Regions from separate parts of the Actinoplanes sp. NPDC026623 genome, predicted to be linked through region 1. Evidence: riboswitches for the same ligand, from Rfam matches in the RefSeq annotation. Region 1 holds a riboswitch; the other holds the start of a gene.
What was found. Region 1 has a riboswitch for S-adenosylmethionine ahead of AB0F10_RS35800 (GNAT family N-acetyltransferase). Riboswitches for the same ligand answer to the same signal wherever they lie in the genome.
Positions count from the first base shown of each region.

Region 2: linked by a shared signal. The riboswitch ahead of thrC (threonine synthase) and the one ahead of AB0F10_RS35800 (GNAT family N-acetyltransferase) in region 1 are both predicted to bind S-adenosylmethionine.

Region 1 is NZ_JBEZXZ010000185.1:622-12,426, forward strand. Features, by position in the region: gene AB0F10_RS35790 (hypothetical protein) at 1-147, shown strand, start outside; gene AB0F10_RS35795 (GNAT family N-acetyltransferase) at 222-668, shown strand; gene AB0F10_RS35800 (GNAT family N-acetyltransferase) at 670-1,221, opposite strand; SAM riboswitch class IV at 1,239-1,353, opposite strand; gene AB0F10_RS35805 (PepSY domain-containing protein) at 1,430-2,056, opposite strand; gene AB0F10_RS35810 (HAMP domain-containing sensor histidine kinase) at 2,135-3,406, opposite strand; gene AB0F10_RS35815 (response regulator transcription factor) at 3,403-4,086, opposite strand; gene AB0F10_RS35820 (hypothetical protein) at 4,187-4,714, shown strand; gene AB0F10_RS35825 (PKD domain-containing protein) at 4,812-6,935, shown strand; gene AB0F10_RS35830 (BTAD domain-containing putative transcriptional regulator) at 6,972-8,681, opposite strand; gene AB0F10_RS35835 (multicopper oxidase domain-containing protein) at 8,877-10,547, shown strand; gene AB0F10_RS35840 (hypothetical protein) at 10,544-11,344, shown strand; partial or broken gene AB0F10_RS35845 (peroxidase family protein) at 11,492-11,805, shown strand, end outside.
Region 2 is NZ_JBEZXZ010000002.1:70,010-81,814, reverse strand. Features, by position in the region: gene AB0F10_RS01100 (AAA family ATPase) at 1-1,582, shown strand, start outside; gene AB0F10_RS01095 (DUF3263 domain-containing protein) at 1,588-1,965, opposite strand; gene AB0F10_RS01090 (ABC transporter permease subunit) at 2,006-3,016, opposite strand; gene AB0F10_RS01085 (ATP-binding cassette domain-containing protein) at 3,013-4,005, opposite strand; SAM riboswitch class I at 4,182-4,319, shown strand; gene thrC (threonine synthase) at 4,332-5,612, shown strand; gene AB0F10_RS01075 (GNAT family N-acetyltransferase) at 5,817-6,335, opposite strand; gene groL (chaperonin GroEL) at 6,686-8,308, shown strand; gene AB0F10_RS01065 (GNAT family N-acetyltransferase) at 8,372-9,373, opposite strand; gene AB0F10_RS01060 (MFS transporter) at 9,385-10,617, opposite strand; gene AB0F10_RS01055 (winged helix-turn-helix transcriptional regulator) at 10,674-11,552, shown strand; gene AB0F10_RS01050 (glycerol-3-phosphate dehydrogenase/oxidase) at 11,579-11,805, shown strand, end outside.

The DNA of each region.
Region 1 (11,805 bases):
ATGTCCTACGACTACACCCTCGCCCACCCGAAGGGTGACGCGGACGCGAAGTTCTACAACACGGTGCGCTGGACGTACTCGGGCCACGGCCTGCCCGTCGACGTCAAGGTCCCGGCGCACGTGACGAAGCTGCTACCGCGCAAGTAGCTGCCGGGGTCCCGGCCGGCAGCCCCCTCGCGGGCCGGGACCCCGGCACAGACCGGCGCGGTAGTTTGACGATCATGGCGGACTGGGCGACTAGATCGGCTTCGTGGGCGGACGTCGAGGCGGTGGCCGAGCTACGGGCCGTGGTGCTCCGGGCGGACCTGGAGCGGCTCGGGCGGTACGACGAGCACCGGGTGCGGCAGCGGCTGCGGGACGGATTCGAACCCGGGCACACCAGGGTGATCGAGGTGGGCGGCGCGTTCGCCGGCTGCGTGTCGCTGCGGCCCGCCGCGGACGCGCACTGGCTGGAGCACTTCTACCTGGCCCCGCACCTGCAGGGCAGCGGGATCGGCACGGCCGTGCTGCGCAGCCTGCTGGAGCGGTGCGACCGCGACGGCATTCGCGTCCGGCTCAACGTGTTGCGGGGCAGCCCGGCCCGCCGGCTGTACGAGCGGCACGGATTCACCCTCGTGTCCGAGGATCCGGTGGACGTCTTCATGCTGCGCGAGCCGGTCTCGGAGTAATTCAGCGGCGGACCAGGCTCGAGGCGTCGGACCAGGCCATCCGCAGCTTCACGGGTGTGCCGTTGAGGCGGCTCGGGTCGCCGCCGGGCGGCGACACCGTCGCGGTCTCCGCACGGATCGCACCTGACGCGCGGTAGAACCGCTGTGCCGCGGCGTTCTGCCGCAGCACCCAGAGGAACATCGCGTCGCCGGCCGCTCGATCGACGACGGCCCGGGCCGCGCGGGCCAGCAGCCGGGTGCCGAGGCCGGTCCGGTGCTGATCGTGGACCACGTGCAGGTTGTCGACGAGACTCCCCCACGTGGCGTCGGCGTCGAGGACGCAGTGGATGAAGCCCACCAGCCGGCCGTCCCGCTCGGCGACGACGGTGTCCGTGCCGGCCGGGGTGGCCAGCCGCGCCGACCACACGGTACGGCGATCGGCCGCCACGTCGCCGTCCAGGAACGAGTCGGCATAGGCGCCCCGATAATGCCGGCGCCAGCTGTCGGCGTGCAGGTCGGCGATCCGGTCGGCGTCGTCCGGACCCGCGGGCCGGAGCAGTAGTACGGAACCCATGACGACACCCTCCGGTGCTTCGCGGCTTGCCCGGCACCTCCGTGCCGGGCCCGGTCCTCACCCGGAGCACCCCGCCCGCGAACGGAGGGTTGCCGGCCAGCAAGCCGGGGCTGTGCGCTGGCACTCATGACCTGTACGCCGCAACGTAGCACCGAACGCCCGCGGTGGCGGGGCACCGTGGCGAACCACGGGCCCCGCCGCGTCTGGATCAGTCGTCGGAGCCGTGCCCGCCGTGCCGGCCGTGGTCGTCGGCGCCGTTGTCGTCGGCGCCGTGCCCGCCGCCCTGGCCGTGGTCGTCGGTGCCGTTGTCGTCGGTGCCGTTGTCGTCCGTGCCGTGGTCGTCGGTGCCGTGGTCGCGGCGGTCGTCGGTGCCGTTGTCGTCGGACGAGCGGGTCTTCACCCGGTCCGAACCCTTGGTGCGGTGCCGCAGCACCGCGCCGGTGGCCCGGTCCACGTCGATGTCGTGCCGCACGCCGTTGGTCACGACGTCGATGTCCCAGACCGCGCGGCCGTGCTCGGTCTCGGCCTCGATGCCGGTGACCCGGCCGCCGCCGGCGACGCCCAGCGCGATCGCGCGGGCGGCGTCGATGTCGACGGCAGCCGGCGACGCGGCCCCCGTGGTGGCGGGCGCCGGGGCCGGCGTCGAGAAGTCGTCGTCCGCCGAGCCCGTCGGCACCGGGTCGCCGTTCGGCAGCATCGGCACGGCGCCGCCGCGGTCGTCGGACGAGCGTGCGGGTGCCGGGTCGTCGGCGCCGGCGGCGAGCGCGGTGCCGCCGAGGGCGAGCGCGGCGGTGACGCCGAGGGCGAGGGTGGAAACGGGGCGTAGCTTGATCATCGTGGTGCCTCCGGTGCGGCGGGCTGTTTGACCTCTGCACAGTGGCCCAGCGGGGATTAGCGGCGCGCTGTGCGATCGCTAAGCCATGGTTAAGGGCCCGGCCAGTTCGAGCACCACCCGGGCGCCGCCGTCGCTTCCGGCCTCGACCCGCATGCTCCCGCCGCCGGTCTCGGCGGCCTGCCGGGCGATGTCCAGGCCCAGGCCGGTCGAGCCCGAGCCGGACACCCCGCGGCGCGGCGCGGATTGCGGGAATCCCGGCCCGGAATCCGATATGGCCAGGACGCCGCCGCCGCCGGGCCGCGCGGTCAGCGACACCGCGAGATCGGTGCCGTCCGGGGTGTGTGCGAAGACGTTGCCGAGCAGGGCGTCGAGCGCCGCGGCGAGGTCGTCGGCCGGCACCGCCACCGGCAGCGGCGTGCCGGGCAGCTCACGATGCACTGCCCGGTCGGTGTCGTCGGCCAGCACGGACCAGAACGCGACCCGCTCGGACACCACGGCGGTGGCGTCGCAGCCGGTCCTCGGGCGTTTCGAGCCGCGGCGGCGGGCCTGCAGGATGATCGCGGTGACGGCCCGCTCGATCGCGTCCGCGGCGTCGGCGAGCCGGGCCGCGTCGTCGGGGTCACGCAGCGTCTCGGCCTCCAGCCGCAGCGCGGTCAGCGGGGTGCGGAGCCGGTGTGACAGGTCCGCGACCTGTTCACGTTCCTGGCGCAGCAGGTCCTGGATGCGCCCGGCCAGGTGATTCAGCGCGCCGGCCACCTCGCGCAGTTCGGGCGGCCCGGCGGGCGTGGCCCGCGCCGACAGCTCCGCCCGCGCCAGCCGGTGCGAGACCGCGGACAGCTCCGCGATCGGTGCGACCAGATTCCGGGCGAACCGGTCCGCGACCACCAGGCCCAGCAGCACCAGGGCGATGCCGAGCCCGGCGAGCACCAGCCACGCCTTGCCGACCCCGTCGGTCAGCTCCGCGCGCGGCACCACCGTGCGGACCACGGCCGTGCCGTGCGCGGTGACCACCGGCACGACGATCTCCCGGCCCGCGGGGCCGTCGACGGTGAACGTCTGCCCGGCCGCGCTCGCCAGCCGCACCGCCGCGGTGGGCGGCGCCGGGGCGCCGAGCACCCGCCCGTCCGGCAGATAGACCGTCACCGGCACCGACGCCCCGCTCAGCGACAGCTCCAGCTCGCCCGCGTCGCTGGTGGCGACCAGCGGCACGATCGCCCGGACCACGTCGTCGGCCCTGCTGACCGCCCGGTCCGCGGCGACCTGGCGTACGAGAAACGCCAGCGGCACCAGGAACGCCAGCAGCACCAGGCAGGTGGTGGCGGCCACCAGCAGGGTGAGGCGGCGTCTCATGCCGGCTCGTTCAGCCGCACGCCGACCCCTCGCACGGTGTGCAGGTAGCGCGGCGCCTGCGCGGTCTCGCCGAGCTTGCGGCGCAGCCAGGACAGGTGCACGTCGACGGTCTTGTCGGCGCCGCCGTACGGCACCTGCCACACCTCGGCCAGCAGTTCCCGTTTCGACACCACCTGTCCGGGGCGGCCGGCCAGGTAGTGCAGCAGGTCGAACTCGCGGGGGGTGAGTTCCAGCGGCGTGCCGTCCAGCGACGCGGTCCGGGCGCCGGCGTCGAGGCGCAGGCCGCCGACGATGATCTCGGCCTGCTCCGGCCGGTTCTCGCCGCCGCGGCGCAGCACGGCCCGGATCCGGGCGTCGAGTTGTGCGGCGGTGAAGGGTTTGACGAGGTAGTCGTCGGCGCCGGCGTCCAATACCTGGACGATGTCGGTGTCGTCGTCGCGGGCGGTTGCGACGATCACGGGGACGGGACTGACCGCGCGGAGCATGCGCAGCAGTTCGCGGCCGTCGAGGTCGGGCAGGCCGAGGTCGAGCACGACCAGGTCGGGGCGCTCGGCCAGGGCGGTCTGCAGGCCCTGCATGGCGGTGCCGCAGGCGGCGACGGCGTGGCCCCGCTCGCGCAGCGCGCGCAGCAGGTGGGTGCGGATCGCCGGGTCGTCCTCGATCAGCAACAGGTGGGCCACCACCGCACGGTAGCCCGGAGCCGCCCGCCACCTGCGGCTTAACCTTCCCTTAGCGCGTTGCGGGCCCGGCGTTAGCGTTCGAGACGGCATAGTCGGCCCCATGACGCGACGAACGCTGCTCGGCACCGCCGGCTGGATCGGCGTGGCGGTGCTGGCCGTGCTGGTCGGGCTGGCCGCGGTCCGGGTGATCGGCGACGGCCTCACCTCGGACGCGGGGCGGACCCGGTCGGCGGCGGAGGTGGCCCGCGAGCTTGCCGCGCGCGCGACGCCCACCACCGGCGACGGCCCGGCGTCGACCGGACCCGCCGCCGTCGCCGAGCCGGAACCCACCCCGGCAGAGACCTCCGCGCCCGCCGCCACCGCGCCCACGGGCGGCGGCAGGGCGCCGTCGGCCGGGCTCCGCTCGTTCCGCACCCAGGGCGGCACCGTCGTGGCCCGGTGCCGGGACGGCCGGGTCGAGATCGTCGCCATGTCGCCGCTGGCCGGGTACGCCGTGCACGAGCGCGACCAGGGCCCGCGGGCGCAGGCGGAGGGCGAGTTCCGGGGCGCCGCCGACGACCACGACCGGGTCAAGGTCCGGGTCAGCTGCGCCGGCGACCAGCCCGTCCTGGCCGAACGGGACCGCTGAGGCGGCCGTCGCGTCGCGGCCCGGCCGCCTCAGCGGGACCACAGGAACGCCAAAGGGCGCGTCCATATGGTGGCGACTCCAGAATCTTAGGAGCGCCATGAAGAAGACACTGGCTCGCCTGCCGGTCACGCTCGGCGTGATCGTGACGGCGGTGGCGGCGGTTGCCGGCACCGCCGCCGCAGTGGCCATCACACCGGCCACCGGGCGAACTGGCACTCTCGTGCAGATCGGTCCGATCGCCGAGCACGGTTTCCCCGCCTGGTACCGGGACAGCAACAACGTCCGGCTGGAGCTCTGCACCGACCCGGGCGACCTGCTGTGCCCTGCGGCCGCCGACGAGATGCCCCACCCCGACGAGCCGGTGTCGTTCCCGGACAACTTCCCCGGTGAGTCCTTCTACCAGCTCGCCGGCGCCGACTTCCCGATCGCCGGTGGCGCCCGGGTGACGGTCGGCATGAACGTCGAGGCGGCGTTCGCCCGCGAGGACCCGATCCCCGGGGACCAGGTGGTCTTCGGCCGGGTCCGGATCCGGTTCGACGCACCCACCGGCCAGCGTTTCCGCATCACCCACCCGTACGGGATCGACGACATCGTCGCTGGTGACAAGGGCGTGAACATGACCGAGGACGTCGGCATCGCGCCGGGCGCGTTCGGTGGTGTCCTGAGCAGCCGGATCGGGCCGTTCCTGAAGTGGGACCCGAACGCGGGGGCCGCCGCGCCAGCCGGCTACACCGGCGACCCCGCCGTCAACCACAAGGTCGTCGGCAGCCCGTACGACACGAACTTCGTGCGCGTCGAGCGGCTGGACCCGGCCTCCGGGGCGGTGCTCAGCGAGGTCGGCTTCACGGACCTGTTCAGCGTCCAGGGCCGGCTCGCGACCAACGGCGGCGTCGACATCGACCAGGCCACCTACACGGCGAACCCGGACGGCACCGGCACGGTCGAGGTGTTCGCGAGCAGCGAGACCGACCAGGTCATCGAGATCGTCGGCAACCAGACGCTGGGCTTCCACAACACCCGCCTGCGCGGCAGCGGGGGCCGCTACTACGGCCGGTTCCCGCTCAGCGGTTCCGTGCCGAGGGGCACGAAGATCGAGGTGATGAACTCGAGCGATCGTCCGGTCACCCGCAAGTCGCGGGAACTGGTCGACCTCGTCACGGTCACCGGCCTCGCGTACGACGCCGACGCGCAGACCCTGGCGGTCTCCGCCGCCTCCAGTGACCTCAAGCAGCCCCCGGCCTTCTCGGTCGCCGGGTTCGGCCCGCTCACCGACGCGCCGTTCCAGAACGTCGTCGCTCCGCCGGCCGCGATCACGGTCACCTCGTCCGCGGGCGGGTCCGCGACCGTCCCGGTGGCGGGCACCGGCCGGCCGTTCCTGCCGAGCGCCCCGGTGGCCGGGCCGACGGCCGACGCCGCACCCGTCGTCGGGCAGACGGTCCGCCTGGACGCCGCCGGCTCGGCCGGTGAGATCGACGGGTACACCTGGACGCAGACCGCCGGGCCGGCGGTCACGCTGTCGGACCCGAACGGGTCCACGACCACGTTCGTGCCGACCGTGGCGGACAGGTACAGGTTCACGCTGACCGTGCACGGGCCCGGCGGCGACAGCGTGCCGGCGCCGGTGACCGTCAACGTGGTCGTGCCGGCCGCGCCGAAGGCCAAGCCCGGCCCGGATCAGGTCGTGGTCCGGGGCCGCACGGTCGCGCTGGACGGCTCCAAGTCGGTCGGCGCCGAGACGTACTCGTGGCGGCAGGTGTCCGGTCCGCCGGTCACGCTGATCAATCCGACCAGCGCGAAGCCGACGTTCACCTTCCCGGTGCAGGCGCTGCCCGCGGTGCCCGGCCCGAACAAGGGCTTCGCCTACAACAACGATGCGGTGGAGCTCGAGCTGACGGTCAAGACCCCGACCGGCGTCGACAGCAGCAGGATCTTCATCCGCCCGCAGCCGGAGACGCTGTCCGGCCTCTCGGTGCGCTACCGCACCAACAGCAACGAGTGGCGGATCTCGGGTACCAGCAGCCTGCTCGCGGGCCAGCGGGTCGCCGTGGTCCTCGGCAGCACGCTCACCGGCCAGACGATCGGTGCGCCGGTGACCGTTGACGGCACCGGGGCGTTCGACCTGCGGGTGACCGGCACCAACCCGGGCGCCGTGCGCACGGTCAGCTTCGTCACGACGACCGGCGCGCAGCAGCTCGCCTTCGCGGTGAACGTGACCAACTGACGAACTGAACAGGCAGGTCAGCGGCGGCGGTCTCCCTCAGGAGGCCGCCGTCAGCTGTTCGCGCAGGTGCGCGGTGGACGCCTGCGACACCTGCTCCCGGATGGCGTCGCGGATCAGCGAGCTGCGATGCCGCACGGTGCCGTCGGGCTCGTCGCGCAGCAGGTGGGCGTGCACCAGTTCGTCGATCGAGGCCAGCACCTGCTGCACCGAACGGCCGGTGAGCGGGACCAGGTCGGCCGCGCTCAGCGGGCCGAGCACCGCGCACAGGCGCAGCACGTCCCAGGCCGGCTCGCGCATCCACCGGGTCCGCTGCCGGGCGATCTGCATGGCGACCGCGCAGGCGATCTCGGGCGGCCGGGTCGCGACCGCCACCAGCGCGGGAATCCCGCCGCTGCGCTCGGCCGTCCGGTCGTCGCCCAGCGCCGCCAGCTCGTCCGCGCTCAGCGGGCCGAGCCGCAGCACCGCCGTGGTGTTCAGCGCCGCCAGCGGCCGGTCGATGACCTGGGACGGGTAGTGGTAGGTCAGCACGATCCGCAGCCGCGGGCAGCGCCGGCCCAGCCAGGCCAGCTCCGCGACGCTGGCACCGTCCAGGTCGGCGGCGTCGTCCACGGCCAGGAAGACCCGCTCGGGGCCGTCGAACACGGTGCCGATCAGCTCCAGCTCGCCGGGGCCGAGCGGCTGTTCGGGGCGGGCGCCGTCGACGGCCGCGAGGACCTCCGGCCCGGCTCCCAGGTCGGTCAGCACGGCGCGCAGCCAGGCGAGCCGGAACACGGCCGAACCGGCATGTCCGATTCCGACCCGGCCGGGTGCCCGCCGGGCCAGCTCGGCCACGAACGCCGACTTGCCCGCGCCGACCGGGCCGACGACGTGCACGACCGACGGCGTGGCCGGTTCGAACAGCGCCTCCATCTGGTGGTGGCGGCCGAGGAAGCCGGTCGCCTCCGCCGGCGCGGCGGTGACGGGGCCGGCCGCCGGCCGCGCGGACGCGGCGGGCTTGGGGAGGCGGTGCGCCAGGGCGGCGCTCTGCAGGCGGACCAGATCGGCCGAGGGCGGCAGGCCCAGCTCCTCGTCGAGCACCCGCCGGCAGCGGTCGAAGATGCGCAGCGCCTGGTCGGGCCGGTCCATCGCGACCGCCGCCATCATCGCCGCCTGGTACCCCGACTCGAGGAACGGGCTGAGCCCGATCGCCTCCTGGGCCAGGCGCAACGACCGCGCGGGATCCTCAGGCAGCGCGGCGCAGGCCAGCGCCAGGAGGGCGTCGACCGTGGCGACCTGCACCTCGGTGCGGGCCGGCTCGGCCCACTCGGCGTACGGGTCCTCCTGGAACGGCAGCTGGCGGGCCAGGGCGAGGATCGAGGAGTGCACGTCCAGGCGCTCGGGGCCGTGCGGCGGGAGGGCGTCCAGGCTGCGGGTCTGCTCTCGAAGCTCGGCCAGGTCGAGCCCGGCGCGGCTGGTGTCGAACAGGTATCCGCCGCTGCGGGTGACGATGAACCAGGTCGCCGCGTTGCCGCAGGGCTGCAGGCGCCGCCGGATCATCGACACGTAGTGCTCCAGCGTGGCGACGTGGTTGCCGGGCAGTTCGTTGCCCCAGACCGCGTCGGCCAGGGCGTCCTTCGACTGGATGCGGTCGTGCCGGGCGGCCAGCACCGCGAGCACCTGCCGGGCGCGCCGGGGCAGCTCCCCGGCGGGCATGGCGGCACCGCCGTCGTCGGTCACCATGAGCGACCCCAACACCGTGACGCGCATCCGACCGGCCTCCTCGAGAGCATGCATTACGCCGGATATCGACGGCTCGGGCCGGGTCATGAGGAGTTGACCAGGCCTGCCTGAGGTTGTTGCGAACGCGGGCAGAGGCCGACGACAGGTTTTCCACCGGGACACGTCAGCACCCGCCGCTAGCGTCTGCGCCGGATCTGGCACGTCGAAACACGGAGAGTATGGATGACTGACGGAATGTTGACTCGGCGAGGTCTGCTCAAGGGCGCACTCGCGATCGGTGGTGGCGGCATGATCGTGGCCGGCACCGGCGGTGAAGTGGTTGCCGCCGAGAGCTCCCTCGCGGCGAAGTACACACCGACGCCATACACGAACCTGTTCCGCCGCCCGCCGGTGCTGATGCCGTGCCAGCAGGGCGTCGACGACAAGGGCCCGTTCCACCGCTACCGGCTCACCCAGCGGATCGGCCAGGCCAGCATCGTGCCCGGCCTGCTCACCACGATCGCGGGCTACAACGGGATCTTCCCGGGCCCGACCATCAAGGTGCCGCAGGGCACCCGCGCCGAGGTCCGGATCGCGAACGCGCTCGGCGCGCACCCGCTGTACAGCGGCGAGTTCAGCACGGTCACCCACCTGCACGGCTCGGCCTCGCTGCCGCAGTACGACGGGTACGCGAACGACCACACCCGCCCCGGGCAGGCCAAGACCTACCGCTACCCGAACTGGCAGCAGGCCCGCACGCTCTGGTACCACGACCACAACCACCGCGTCACGGCGAAGAACGCGTTCGTCGGGCTGGCCGCGCAGTACCACCTGAGCGACAAGTACGAGCGCGCCCAGCTGCCCCAGGACGAGTACGACGTCCCGCTGATCGTCAGCGACATGGCGTTCAAGGCCGACGGCTCGGTGAAGTTCGACGACTCGGACAACGCCGGCTTCATGGGCGACGTGATCATGGTCAACGGCGTGCCGTGGCCCAAGATGCGGGTCAAGCCCCGCGTCTACCGGTTTCGGGTGCTCGTGTCCAGCATCTCCCGTTCGTACCGGTTCAAGCTGAGCACCGACGAGCCGGTCTACGTCGTCGCGACCGACGCCGGGATGACCCCGAAGGTCAACGCGGTGCAGTCCTGGCGGCACGCGCCCGCCGAGCGCTACGAGGTGCTCATCGACTTCCGCAAGTACAAGCCGGGCACCAAGGTCGAGCTGCGGAACCTCAGCAACAAGAACAACGAGGACTACGGCAACACCGGCAAGGTGATGCAGTTCGAGGTCGTCGCCGATTCGGCCGGGCCCGACCCGTACGTGATCCCCACGACGCTCGATCTCGGGCCGCAGCCGTGGGCGGGCCAGGGCGCGATCGAGGTCAACAAGCTGACGCCCGACATGGCGACGGCCCGGCGCCGCCTGCGGGTGGAGCGCAAGCACGGCATCTGGACCGTCAACGGCGAGACGTGGGACGACATCGAGAAGACCGGTTTCCAGCGGGTCTTCGGCAACCCGAAGCCCTACGACGTCGAGATCTGGGACCTGGTCAACGAGTCGGGCGGCTGGTTCCACCCGCTGCACATCCACCTGATCGACGGCCAGATCATCGGCCGCAACAGCACCCCGGACGGCAAGGCGCACGCCTGGGAGGGCGGCGGCAAGGACGTCTTCTACCTCGGCGAGAACGAGACGGTCAGCGTGCTGATGCAGTTCACCACCGGCGGCGGCAACGCCGGCGGGCGGTACATGGTGCACTGCCACAACCTCGTCCACGAGGACAGCGACATGATGATCCAGTTCGCGGTGGGTGACGTCAACGTCAACGACCCGATCAGCTCCGACGCGGCGTGCCCGGACGCCGAGGCGGAACAGCCGGTGGTGTACGCGCCGAGCTACCCGCTGGGCACGTGATGAAGCGCCGCAAGTGGGACCTCGGCCTGCGGTGGTTCGTGGTGCTCGCCCTGGTGCTGTGCGGCGTGGCGGCGATGGCCCGCTGGGGCACCAGGTTCGCCGGACCGGCGCAGGCGCAGGCGCAGGCGCAGGCGCAGGCCGCCGCCGGACCGGTCACCGATGACGCCGGGGACGAACTGGCCACGACGACCTTCGACGGGCCGATGGTGCGCCGGCGGGCGGCCATCGCGATTCACCCGGCGAAGGGCGCCGATCGCGGGCAGATCGCCCGTGAGCTGCGCCTGGCGGCACAGCGGGCCAAGATCGGCGCGCTGACCGACGCGACGTTCGCGGTGTTCAGCCCCGAGCTGCTGGAGTATCTGGTGCCGGAGCAGACGCTGGTGCTGGCGGAGGGCGTGTCCGTGCCGGACGCCGAGGCGTTCATGCGCGACCACCAGCCCGCCGGCGTGGCGTTCTACCTGGTGGCGCCGGTGGTCCTGCACGACCTGACGTTCGCGGTCGTCCCGGCGCCGGGCCTCACGCCGGCCCAGGTCTCGGCGACGGTGGACCGCGACGGCATCCTGTCCGACTCGCTGAACCGCTACGTCACCACGAAGCAGCGCGCCGGGCTGACCATCCGGTACTTCGGCGCGATCCTCAGCGATGGCCAGATCGAGGCCGTGCGGCAGGCCCTGGGGCACGCCGCGCGGGTGCCGGCCGACCGGGTGGCGGTCACGGCGAATCTGCCCGGCCCCGGCGTGGACCTGTCCAACGGGATTCCCGACCTGACCCCCGAGGGCGGCCACCACCACGGCTGACCCTGCCGCCTTTCTGAAGGGCCGTCCCCGGTATCGGGGGCGGCCCTTCAGCGTGCACTCAGCCGGACGCGAGGTGGACCACACCGCCATTGCCCAAGATGTGCGAATTCAGCGCTTTTCCCCTGACTCCCCCGGAGAACGCGTCCCATGAGGCTTCCGCTTCGCACCGCCCTGACCGCCCTGCTCACGTCCCTGCTCGCCAGCGGCCTGGTGGCCACCCCCGCCACCGCCGCACCGGTCGGCCAGGGGTTCACCGTCACCGCCGCCGACCTGGCCTACATCCTCAAGCAGATCAAGATCGCTGAGGCGCACGTCGCGAACACCACAAGCGCGACCGGCCCCTGCGGCGCCCTGCTCGGCACCGGGCCCAACCAGCTGAACAGCCCGCTGCTGTCGATGGGCCTGCGCACGGTCGACGGCACCTGCACCAACCTCACCGCCGGGCAGGAGCGGTTCGGCGC
Region 2 (11,805 bases), on a different contig from region 1:
CGACCCGGAGACGCCCCCGCCCAGCCTGGGCGACCTGCCCGGCCTCCGGGCACAGGCGCAGGAGCTCGTCGAGCTGCTCGACCTCGGTTTCCACCATGGCGAGGTGCTGGGCCGGCTGGGCACCACGGTCTCGCTCGGCGTCCTCGTCAGCGGGCCGGCCGGCTCGGGCAAGTCGGCGCTGGTCCGGGCGGTGGCCGTCGAGGTGGGTGCGACCGTGCGTTCCGTCTGGGGGCCGGAGCTGGCCGCGCTGACCAACGACTCCGCGGCGGCCCGGCTGCGCGACCTGGCCCGCGACGTGCGCTCGGGCGGCCCGGCCGTGCTGCTGATCGCCGACGTCGACGCGCTCGCGCCCCGCGACGAGCCGGGGCCGCTGTCGACCGTCTTCCGCCAGGTGCTCGCGGAGCTGCTGAAGGCGGGCGGCGCGGTGGTGTGCACGACGAGCCGCCCCGAGGCGGTCGACCCCGCCCTGCGGGCGCCGGATCTGCTCGCCGTCCAGCTGGCCGTGCCGCTGCCGGACGCGGCGATGCGGCTCGAGCAGCTGCGGGTGCTGACCCGGGGCATGCCGCTGGCGGAGGACGTGCGGCTGGACGACGTCTCCGGGCGTACCCCCGGGTTCGTCGCCGCCGACCTGGGTGCCCTGGCCCGCGAGGCCGGGGTCCGCGCGGCCCTGCGGCAGAAGGACGCCGAGTCGCCGACCGTGGCGATGGCCGACTTCGAGGCCGCGCTCGATGTGGTCCGGCCGACCTCGATGGCCGAGTCGACGCTGGAGGTCGCCCAGGTGACCCTCGACGACGTCGGCGACATGGTCGAGGTGAAGCAGACCCTCACCGAGTCGGTGCTGTGGCCGCTGACCTATCCGGACACGTTCGCCCGGCTCGGCGTGCAGCCGCCCCGCGGCGTCCTGCTGTACGGCCCGCCCGGCTGCGGCAAGACGTACCTGGTCAAGGCCATCGCCGGGACGGGCAAGGCGAACGTGCTGTCGGTCAAGGGCGCCGAGCTGCTGAGCAAGTGGGTGGGCGACAGCGAGCGGGCCGTGCGGGAGCTGTTCCGGCGGGCCCGGGAGGCCGCGCCGACGCTGGTCTTCCTGGACGAGGTGGACGCGCTCGCGCCGACCCGCGGCCAGTCGACCGACGGCGGCACCACCGACCGGGTGGTGGCCGCGCTGCTGACCGAGCTGGACGGGGTGGAGTCGCTGCGCAACGTGGTGGTGATCGGCGCGACGAACCGGCCCGACCTGATCGACCCGGCGCTGCTGCGCCCGGGCCGGCTGGAGCGCCTGGTCTTCGTGCCGCCGCCGGACGCCGGGGCGCGGGCCGCGATCCTGCGCGCGTCCGCCAGGTCGGTGCCGCTCGACGGCGCGGTGGACCTGGACGAGCTCGGCGCGTCGCTGGAGGGCTATTCGGCCGCGGATTGCGCCGCGCTGATCCGCGAGGCGGCGCTCGCCGCGATGCGCGAGTCGCTGGACGCCTCCACGGTCACCGCGGCGCACGTCGGCGTCGCCCGCACGCGGGTGCGGGCCTCGCTGGACCCGGTGCAGGTCGCCTGGCTGGAGGCGTACGCGTCAACGCACGCGCCGGGTTAGGCGCCTCAGCGGCGGCGGGTGCGGGCCCGGGTGGAGCGCAGGCGGCGCAGCCGGCCGATCAGAACCGGGTCGTGCTCCAGCGCCGCCGGGTTGTCCAGCAGGGCGTTGAGCAGCTGGTAATAGCGGGTCGACGAGAGGCCGAACGCGTCGCGGATCGCCTGTTCCTTGGAGCCGGCGTGCTTCCACCACTTGCTCTCGAACGCGAGGATCTGCACCTCGCGGTCGGAGAGCGCGGGTGCCGGCGTGGTCTCGTCGGCGTCGGCCTCGCGGGGCGCCGGGACCTGCTGGTTGAGTTCGGCGTCGGGCTGCATGGCGCTCCTGGGCGGTGGGAGAGCACGCACAGATGTACGAAGGGGATCGCCAGCATAGTGGCAGCCGCCGATCCCCGCCGTGCGAGTGTGTGCCTGACCCGCCGAAACTACCTTAAGTGACGTCCCTGCTACGCATAGTCCACATGGCCACCCCCACAACGAGGATGACCAGGGCCGCGAGCACCCCGCCGGCCATCGGCCAGGTGAGCGTCAACGTTCCCGCCTGGCAACCCGGGTTGATCACGGAGTCGCAGGGCTGCCAGTCGGTCACCGTTATCGACTTGTCCATCCAGGCCGTGGCCCAGACCGGCACCAGGTACGCCTCGACGAAGTGCACCTGCGCCAGCGAGAGCAGGGTGCCGAGGCCGAACTGGAACACGATGATCGCGCCGATCGCCGTGCCCAGCGCCATCGCCGTATGCCGGCCGATCGAGGCGAGCCCGAAGCCGACCGCGCCCGCGACGAGCACCAGCACCAGCCCGCGCACCTCCATGAGCACGAAGGACTGCCACGCGCCGGACGTCATCGCGTCCATCGTCCCGCGCAGGTCGGCAACCAGCGCGAAGAGCCCGGTCCAGGCCGCCGACACCAGCACCGTCAGCGCGGTCAGGCCGGCCGTCAGCGCGCCGAGCTTGGTGCTCAGCACCCTGAGCCGTTGCGGGCGCCAGAGCAGCAGGTTCATCATCGCGCCGCTGCTCCACTCGGCGCCGACGTAGCTCGCGCCGACGAGGTACGCCATCACCGCGAGCAGCGCCGCCAGCGTGACGATCATCAGGCCGAACTGCTCCCGGAAGACGAACGTCGGCGGCATGTAGTACTCGGCCTGGTAGTCCGCCTTGGACGGCCGGTACCCGGGGTCGCAGTCGGGCGGGTAGTTCGCCGCCTGCGCCGTGCCCCGGGCGGTCTCGCAGGCCCTCATCTCCTCGGCGAGCGACTCGACGGCGAGCCGGTAGTCCCGGTCCGCCTCGGCCTGTGCCGCCGCGCGGACCGACGGGGTGCTCGGCTGGTGGGTCGCGAACATGCCCACCACGATCGCGGCCAGCAGTGCCAGCGTGCCGAATACGAAGAACCGGATGACCCGGCGCTTGGTGAGCCGCCGCATTTCCGCCCTGAAGAGGTTCACAGCCCCCACCCGCCGTTCGGGGTGGCCGCCACCGGCGCGGACTGGTCGACCTGGCGGTGCACTCCCTCGACCGGCGTGGTGCCGGTCAGCTCGAGGAACACGCTCTCCAGGTCGACAGTCACCGGCGCCAGCTCGCTGACGAAGAAGTCACGGGCGGCGAGCGCCCGGGTGATCGCGCTCGGCTCGGCGATGCCGGTGACCATGAGGTGATCGGCCTCGACCACCACCTGGGCGCCGATCTCCCGCAACGCTCCCGCGGAGGCGGTGAGGTCGCCGATCGACTCGACGCGGACCCGCACCGAGGAGGTCTCGTGCTGGGCGAGCACGTCGGAGACGGCTCCGGCGGCCACCCGGCGCCCGGCCGAGATGATCGTGACGGAGTCGCAGATCAACTGGATCTCGCCGAGGATGTGGCTGGAGATCAGCACGGTCATCCCGGAGGCGGCCAGGTTGCGCATCAGCGTGCGCATCTCCCGGATGCCGCCCGGGTCCAGGCCGTTCGCGGGCTCGTCCAGGATCAGCAGCCGCGGGTTCTTGAGCAGCGCGGACGCGACCGCGAGGCGCTGCTTCATGCCCAGCGAGTAGGTCTTCACCCGATCCTTCGAGCGGTCCCGCAGCCCGACGAGTTCGAGCACCTCGTCGACCCGGGCCCGGTGCACGCCGCCCGCGTCGGCCAGCAGGGAGAGGGTGTCGTGCGCGGAGAAGTTGCCGAAGAACTGCGGGCTCTCCACGATCGCGCCGACGGAGCCGATCACCTCGGGCAGCGCCCGCGGCACCTCGTGGCCGAGCAGCGACATCCGGCCGCCGTTCGCCTTGATCAGCCCGAGCAGGGTGCGCAGCGTGGTGGTCTTGCCGGAGCCGTTGGGCCCGAGGAAGCCGTGCACCTGCCCGGCCTCGACGAGCATGTCGAAGCCGTCGACGGCCCTGCGCACCCCCTTGCGGCTGCGATAGGTCTTCTGCAGACCCTGAATCTCCAGGACGGCGCTCACGCCGGACCTCCCGCGCGTTGTGGAATGACCTGCGTCACCTTAGGCACCCGCCGCCACCTGCACGCGGCTTTCGGCCCGCGGGCCGGGAGGCCGAGGAAAGGACGTCGCTCACACCTCGGGACGGTTGACTCCGATTCCGCCGCCCGCGTCGTAAGGTGTTGGGAACACAACTGAATACCTCATCCAGAGGGGCTGAGGGAACGGCCCGATGACGCCCCGGCAACCACCGCGCATGTCTCGATGACGAGGCCGCGTGCGGCAGGTGCTAATTCCGTCCCCATGTGCGTCCGATGACGCCCGGGGAAAGATGAGAGGAAGGCCTCATTGTGACGTCTGCCGTCGACGCCCCCAGCAAGTCCGCCAGCCCCGCCCGGGCCCTCGTCTGTCGTGGCTGCGGTGCCGAGTTTCCGCTGATCGCGCAGCACGCCTGTTACGAGTGTTTCGGCCCGCTCGAGGTCGCCTACGACGCCGCCGCGCTCGCCGCGGTCACCCGCGAGGCGATCGAGGCGGGCCCACAGAACATCTGGCGCTACGCCGCCCTGCTGCCCACCGGGCAGGACCCCGCGACCCGGGTCACCCTCGACCCCGGCCTGACCCCGCTGGTCAGCGCGCCCGCGTTGGCCGCCGAGATCGGGCTGCGGGCGCCGCTCTGGGTCAAGGACGACTCCGCCAACCCGACGCACTCCTTCAAGGACCGGGTCGTCTCCGTCGCGCTCACCGCCGCCCGGGAGCTGGGCTTCACCCGGTTCGCCTGCGCCTCGACCGGCAACCTGGCCAACTCCGTCGCCGCGCACGCCGCGCGCGCCGGGGTTCCGTCCATCGTCTTCATCCCCGGCGACCTCGAGCAGGGCAAAATCATCACCACCGCGGTGTACGGCGGCGAGCTGGTCGCGATCGACGGCTCCTACGACGACGTCAACCGGCTGTGCGGCGAGTTGGTCGAGACCGACGAGTTCGAGGACACCGCCTTCGTCAACGTCAACGTCCGGCCGTTCTACGCCGAGGGTTCGAAGACTCTGGGTTACGAGGTCGCCGAGCAACTCGGCTGGCGCATCCCCGCCCAGGTGGTCGTCCCGATGGCCAGCGGCGAGCTGCTGACCAAGATTGACAAGGCCTTCACCGAGCTCGTGGAGATCGGCCTGGTCGAGGCGCCCGAGGGCGGCTGGACCGTCTTCGGCGCGCAGTCGGCCGGCTGCAACCCCATCGCCACGGCACTGCACAAGGGCACCGACCAGATCATTCCGGTGAAGCCGACCGGCATCGCGAAGTCGCTGAACATCGGCGACCCGGCCGCCGGCGCCTACGCGATCGAGGCCGTGACCCGCACCGGAGGCTGGATGGACTACGCCGACGACGACGAGATCCGCGACGCCATCCAGTTGCTCGCCCGCACCACCGGCGTCTTCGCCGAGACCGCCGGCGGGGTCACCGTCGCGGTGCTCAGGAAGCTCGTCGCGAGCGGCCGGCTCGACCCCGACAAGGAGACCGTCGTCTACAACACGGGCGAGGGGCTCAAGACGCTGGACGCCGTCGCGGGGCAGGTCGGGCCGACGCACCGGATCAAGCCGTCGCTGCGCGGCGCTCGCGACGCCGGCCTCCTGGGCTGACGGAGAGTAACTGAACATCTGCCTAACGTCGAGATTCCTTCCCCTGAGGACTTGCGCCGGGATCTCAGGCTCGGCAGGATGCTCTACGCGGGAGGACGTGACGCCGTACGTGGCCCCACCTTTGAGCTTGGTGACAATCTCCTAGGGGTCCAACGACCCAGTGCCGGAGGCGCTGTGCGTGCGTCCTCCCGACCAACTTCCGCCCTAGGCTCGCCGGCGCATCTGCAGCTCGGTCAGGGCGGGGATGACCGGGTGCGGCACCCGCTTGCCGATGTCGCGGAAGCCCAGCCGTTCATAAGCCCGGACGGCCCGGTCGTTGCCGACCACGACCTCGAGCAGCAACTCCGGCCGGCCGGCCGCGACCGACCACCGCGCGACCGCCTCGATCAACTCGCTCAGCACCCCGGTGCCCCGGTGTGACGGTGTGATGTAGACCGCGAAGATCACCGTCGTGTCCGGCTCCTCGGGCAGCACCGTGCCGCCCGCGTGGCCGATCAGCCGGCCGCCCGGGTCCGCGACGAACTGGGCCAGCTGGTCGCCGGAGGAGGCCTGCACGACGCGCCGCCGGAAGTCGGCGTGCGGCCGGGCCGCCGCCTGGGCGAGGGTCTCCAGGAACGCGAGAGGGCTGTCGGCCAGCATCTCCAGCCGCAGTGCCCGCATCCGGGCCGCATCGCCGGGTGTGACCCGGTGCACGGTGACGGGCGGCGCCAGGGTGCTGGTCATGCTGCCTTGCTACCCGGTGACCGGGCGCGGGGCAAGCAGGACGTGGATATTCGACCGCGCGGGTGCACGAACCGGGCACCCCGGAGCCCGATCGTTCTGCTTGCACTCGCCCCATCAGAGTGCTAAACAAGTGATTGGCACTCGCGCCACGTGAGTGCCAGCAGGTCGGGACGGTGGGGTCACGGCAGCGGCATCGCCATCGGTGCCGGGGCACGGGACCGGTCGTCGCGGGCTATCCGGCTCGACCTGAGGACGTCACATCGCCAGGTGGTGACGTCCGCAGCGTTCTCAACGTGCGGAAACGGGCCGGACCGGCCCGGCACCGCGAATGTCCAGGAGGACACAGCCGTATGGCCAAGATCATCGCATTTGACGAGGAAGCTCGTCGCGGCCTCGAGAGTGGCATGAACCAGCTCGCCGACGCCGTCAAGGTGACGCTCGGTCCCAAGGGCCGCAACGTCGTGCTCGAGAAGAAGTGGGGCGCTCCCACCATCACCAACGATGGTGTGTCGATCGCCAAGGAGATCGAGCTCGAGGGCACCTTCGAGAAGATCGGCGCAGAGCTGGTCAAGGAGGTCGCCAAGAAGACCGACGACGTCGCGGGCGACGGCACGACGACGGCGACCGTCCTCGCGCAGGCCCTGGTCCGCGAAGGCCTGCGCAACGTCGCGGCCGGCGCCAACCCGATGGCGCTCAAGCGGGGCATCGAGGCTGCCGTAGCGGCCGTCTCCGAGGCCCTGTCGCAGCTAGCCAAGGATGTGGAGACCAAGGAGCAGATCGCCTCCACCGCCTCCATCTCCGCCGGTGACTCCACGGTCGGCGAGATCATCGCCGAGGCCATGGACAAGGTCGGCAAGGAAGGCGTCATCACCGTCGAGGAGAGCAACACCTTCGGGCTCGAGCTTGAGCTCACCGAGGGCATGCGCTTCGACAAGGGCTACATCTCGGCGTACTTCATGACCGACGCCGAGCGTATGGAGGCCGTCTTCGACGACCCGTACATCCTCATCGCGAACAGCAAGATCTCCGCGGTCAAGGACCTGCTCCCCATCCTCGAGAAGGTCATGCAGGGCGGCAAGCCGCTCATCATCCTCGCCGAGGACGTCGAGGGCGAGGCCCTCGCGACCCTGGTCGTCAACAAGGTGCGCGGCACCTTCAAGTCCGTCGCCGTCAAGGCGCCGGGCTTCGGCGACCGTCGCAAGGCCATGCTGGACGACATCGCGATCCTCACGGGCGCCACGGTCATCAGCGAGGAGGTCGGCCTCAAGCTCGACGCCGCCGACCTGAGCCTGCTGGGCCAGGCCCGCAAGGTCGTCATCACCAAGGACGAGACGACCATCGTCGACGGTGCCGGCAACGCCGAGCAGATCCAGGGCCGGGTCAACCAGATCCGCGCCGAGATCGAGAAGTCGGACTCCGACTACGACCGCGAGAAGCTGCAGGAGCGCCTGGCCAAGCTGGCCGGCGGCGTTGCGGTCATCAAGGTCGGCGCGGCCACCGAGGTCGAGCTCAAGGAGCGCAAGCACCGCATCGAGGACGCCGTTCGCAACGCGAAGGCGGCCGTCGAGGAGGGCATCGTCCCCGGTGGTGGCGTCGCGCTCGTGCAGGCCGGCAAGACCGCGTTCGACAAGCTCGACCTGGTGGGCGACGAGGCCACCGGTGCGAACATCGTCAAGGTCGCGCTGGACGCCCCGCTGCGTCAGATCGCCGTCAACGCCGGCCTCGAGGGCGGCGTCGTGGTGGAGAAGGTGCGCAACCTGGAAGCCGGTTGGGGCCTGAACGCCGCCAACGGCGAGTACGTCGACCTGCTGGCCGCGGGCATCATCGACCCGGCCAAGGTCACCCGCTCGGCGCTGCAGAACGCCGCGTCGATCGCCGCTCTGTTCCTCACGACCGAGGCGGTCGTGGCGGACAAGCCGGAGAAGAACCCGGCCCCGGCCGGTGGCCCCGGTGGCGGAGACATGGACTTCTGAGTCCAGCTTGCTGAAAGGGCGGGTCGCTTCGGCGGCCCGCCCTTTTCGCGTACCCGGGTGCCGTCAGAGTTGCTTGCGGTAGAGCAGGAAGGCGCGCTCGACGCGGGCGGCGACCGCCTTCGAGTAGAACGGCAGGGGACCGACCCAGCCGATCTGCACCCGGTCGTGCCCGCTCGCCCGCTGGTCGGCGAGGCACCGGCGCAGCAGCAGGGCGCCGATGCCCAGCCCGCGGGCGGCGGTGGCGGTGCCCATCGGCCCGAACCAGCCCGGCCGCGACGACCCGTACGCGGCGAAGCCCAGGATGGACCCGTCCTTGGCCAGGGCGAGGTGGCAGCCGGCCCGGTCCCGCCCGACCGAATGGGTGATCTCCCCGGCCCAGCCCTTGCCGAAGTTCGCCAGCGCGAAGCCGACCAGACCCGGCACGTCCTCGGCGCCGGCGCGCCGCACGACGATGCCCTCGCCGGCCAGCCGCGCCTCGTGGTCGGCGGTCGGTCCCAGCCCGGCGGCGGCGGTGTCCACTGTCATGTTCCAGGCCGGCTGGTCCTGCTCGAAGCCGAACGCCATGGCGGCGCAGATCGCGGGGGTGTAGCGCACGTCGATGCCGGGCCAGGCGTAGTAGGGCGCGTTGCCGGCGATGACGACGTCGCCGGCGCCGAGGCCGGCCAGCGCGCCCTCGACCCGGGCCAGCAGCGCCCGGGCGACGCCGCGACGGCGGTTCTGCGGGTCGACGGCGACCAGGTCGACGTGCCCGATCGAGGAGTCCCGGTGCGACACGGAGCCCAGCGCCACCCCGATGACCCGCCCGCCGGTGACGGAGACCGGCTCACCCGACAGCGCGGCGCCGGCCGCGGCGGGACCCGGGCCGGCCGACGTCAGGGCGATGAAACCCGCCAGCCTGCGCGGCGTCGTGGACCACCCGCCGGTGCCGGTGGTCTCGCGCAGGCGCAGCACGATGTCCGCGGCGTCGGCGGCGTCCTCCGGCAGGTCCAAAGCGGTCCGGCAGAGGGCCACCACGGCGGGAACGTCGTCGTCGGTCAGTTCGGAGATCCAGAACTCGCTGTCCACAACCGCCGAACCTACCCGGCGGCCGCCGCGTGCTCGGCCACGGCCGGATCGAGCAGGTCCCGCCGCCCCCGGACCGGCGAGAAGTAGAGCGCCAGCGGGGCGAGGACCGCCGCCGCCGCGAAGACCAGCAGGGTGGCCCGGGCGCCGAGCGGTCCGGCCAGGGCGCCCGCCACCAGCCCGCCGACCGGGATCGCACCCCAGGAGACGAAGCGGACCGTGGCCATCACCCGGGACAGCAGCTCCGGCGGGCTGGCGATCTGCCGGTAGGTGCGGGTGGTCACGCTGAAGACCACGCCGGTGCCGGCGAAGATCAGCACGCCGACGGTGAAGGTCACGTACGCGGCCCGGCCGGTCGCCGCCGGGATGACGAACGCGCCCGCCGCCTCCACGAAGCCCAGGATGATCAGGCCGCGGGCGGTGCCGAGCGCGTTCGTGATCCGGGTCGTCAGCGACGCCCCGATCAGCGTGCCGACGCCGTCGACCGCCAGCAGCACGCCGACCAGGGCGGCCGGCGCGTGCAGGTCCCGCACCAGGTAGAGCGGGAAGAGCGCCAGGTAGGCGCCGTTGACGAAGTTGGACGCGGTGGCCGACCACATGGCCGGGCCCATCATCGGGTGCCGGGTCACGAACGCCCAGCCCTCGCGGATCATCACGCCCATCGGCGTCGGCGTGCCGGGCTTCCGGCCGTGCCGGGCCGGCAGGGTCCGCAGCAGGACGGCGGAGACGAGATAGCTGACGGCGTCGACGAGCAGGGTCGGCACCGCGCCGAGGAGCTGGACCGCGAAGCCGCCGAGCGAGGGCCCGGCGAGCTGGGTGGTCGCGTGGGTGCCGGAGGTCAGGCTGTTGCGGGACTGCAGCTGGTCGCGGCTGACGATCTCCGGCAGGAAGGTGGTGTTGGCGACGAAGAAGATGACGTGCGCAAAGCTGACGATCAGGGCCACGACGATCAGCTGGGCGACCGTCAGCAGCCCGAACCACCACGCCACCGGGATCGAGGCGACGGCCGCCGCGCGGACCAGGTCGGCACCGATCTGGGCGCCGCGCAGGGGCAGCCGCTGCACGATGACCCCGGCCGGCAGGCCGATGACGATCCAGGCGACGTAGCCGGACGCGGCGATCATCCCCATCTGGAACGGTGTCGCGTCGAGGACCGTGAGCGCCGTCAGCGGCAGGGCCACGCCGCCGACCGCCGAGCCCAGATCGCTGCTTGTCCCGGCCACCCACCACCGCCAGAAGACGCTCACGGTCCCCGACCCCCGTTCCAGTAAGTTCCATTTTGGAACGGACTATACTTCAGGGTGTGCGAAGGGTCGAACCAGTTGATGCCGACTGCGGCATCGAGCAGGCCCTCGGCGTGCTCACCGACTGGTGGACCTTCCTGGTGGTCCGGGACATCGCCGGCGGGGTGACCAGGTTCGAGGCGCTGCAGCGCACGCTGGGCGTCAGCCGCCGGGCGCTGACCGAACGCCTGTCGGCGCTGGTCGAGCACGGCGTGCTGCGGCGCGCGGCATATTCGGAGCATCCGCCGCGCTACGACTACCTGCTGACGCCCAAGGGCGAGGGGCTGCTGCCGGTGCTCATCGCGTTGCAGGACTGGGGCACCCGGCACGTGCTCGGCGACGGCTCCCTGACGGCGTCGGCGCGGCCGGAGTCCGCGGAGTCCCGGCGCGTGCACGCGCTGGTGGGCCGCCGGGTGCCGCTCGCCGTCCCGGGCTGGACGGTCCTCTACTTCTTCCCGGGCGCCTTCGCGCCCAGCGCCCTGGACTACCCGCCGGGCTGGGCCGACATACCGGGCGCGCCCGGCTGCACCCTGGAGTCGATGACGTACGCGGCCCGGGCCGCCGACTTCGCCGCGGCCGGCGCCGGGATCAGGGGCGTCAGCACCCAGCGGCCCGACCAGCTCGAGGCGTTCGCCGCGCACGCGCGGCTGCCGTTCCCGCTGCTCTCCGACGCGGACGGCCGGCTGGCCGGTGGCCTGCGGCTGCCGACGTTCCGGGCCGCCGGCGTCGACCGGTTCAAGCGGCTGACCCTGCTGGCCGACCCGGCCGCCACGATCCGCGCGGTGCAGTTCCCGGTGACGGACCCCGCGGCGTCGGTCACGGAGATGCTCGACCAGGTCCGCGCCCTGGTCACCGACGTCGACAGGAAGATCACCCGTCACATTCATCCTCCGGGGTGACACACGTCAGCGCTAACGTGGGGGTTGTGCGCTCACCCTCCGTCTCCCGATATGCCGCCGGCCGGCTCTCCCCGATCCGTCGCGTCTCCGATCTGCGCCGGCTGCGCGACGAGCAGTTCGACGTCCTCGTCATCGGCGGCGGGGTAACCGGCGCCGGCGCCGCCCTGGACGCCGCCTCGCGCGGCCTGAGCGTGGCGCTGGTCGAGGCCCGCGACCTCGCCGCCGGCACGTCCAGCCGGTCCAGCAAGCTGAT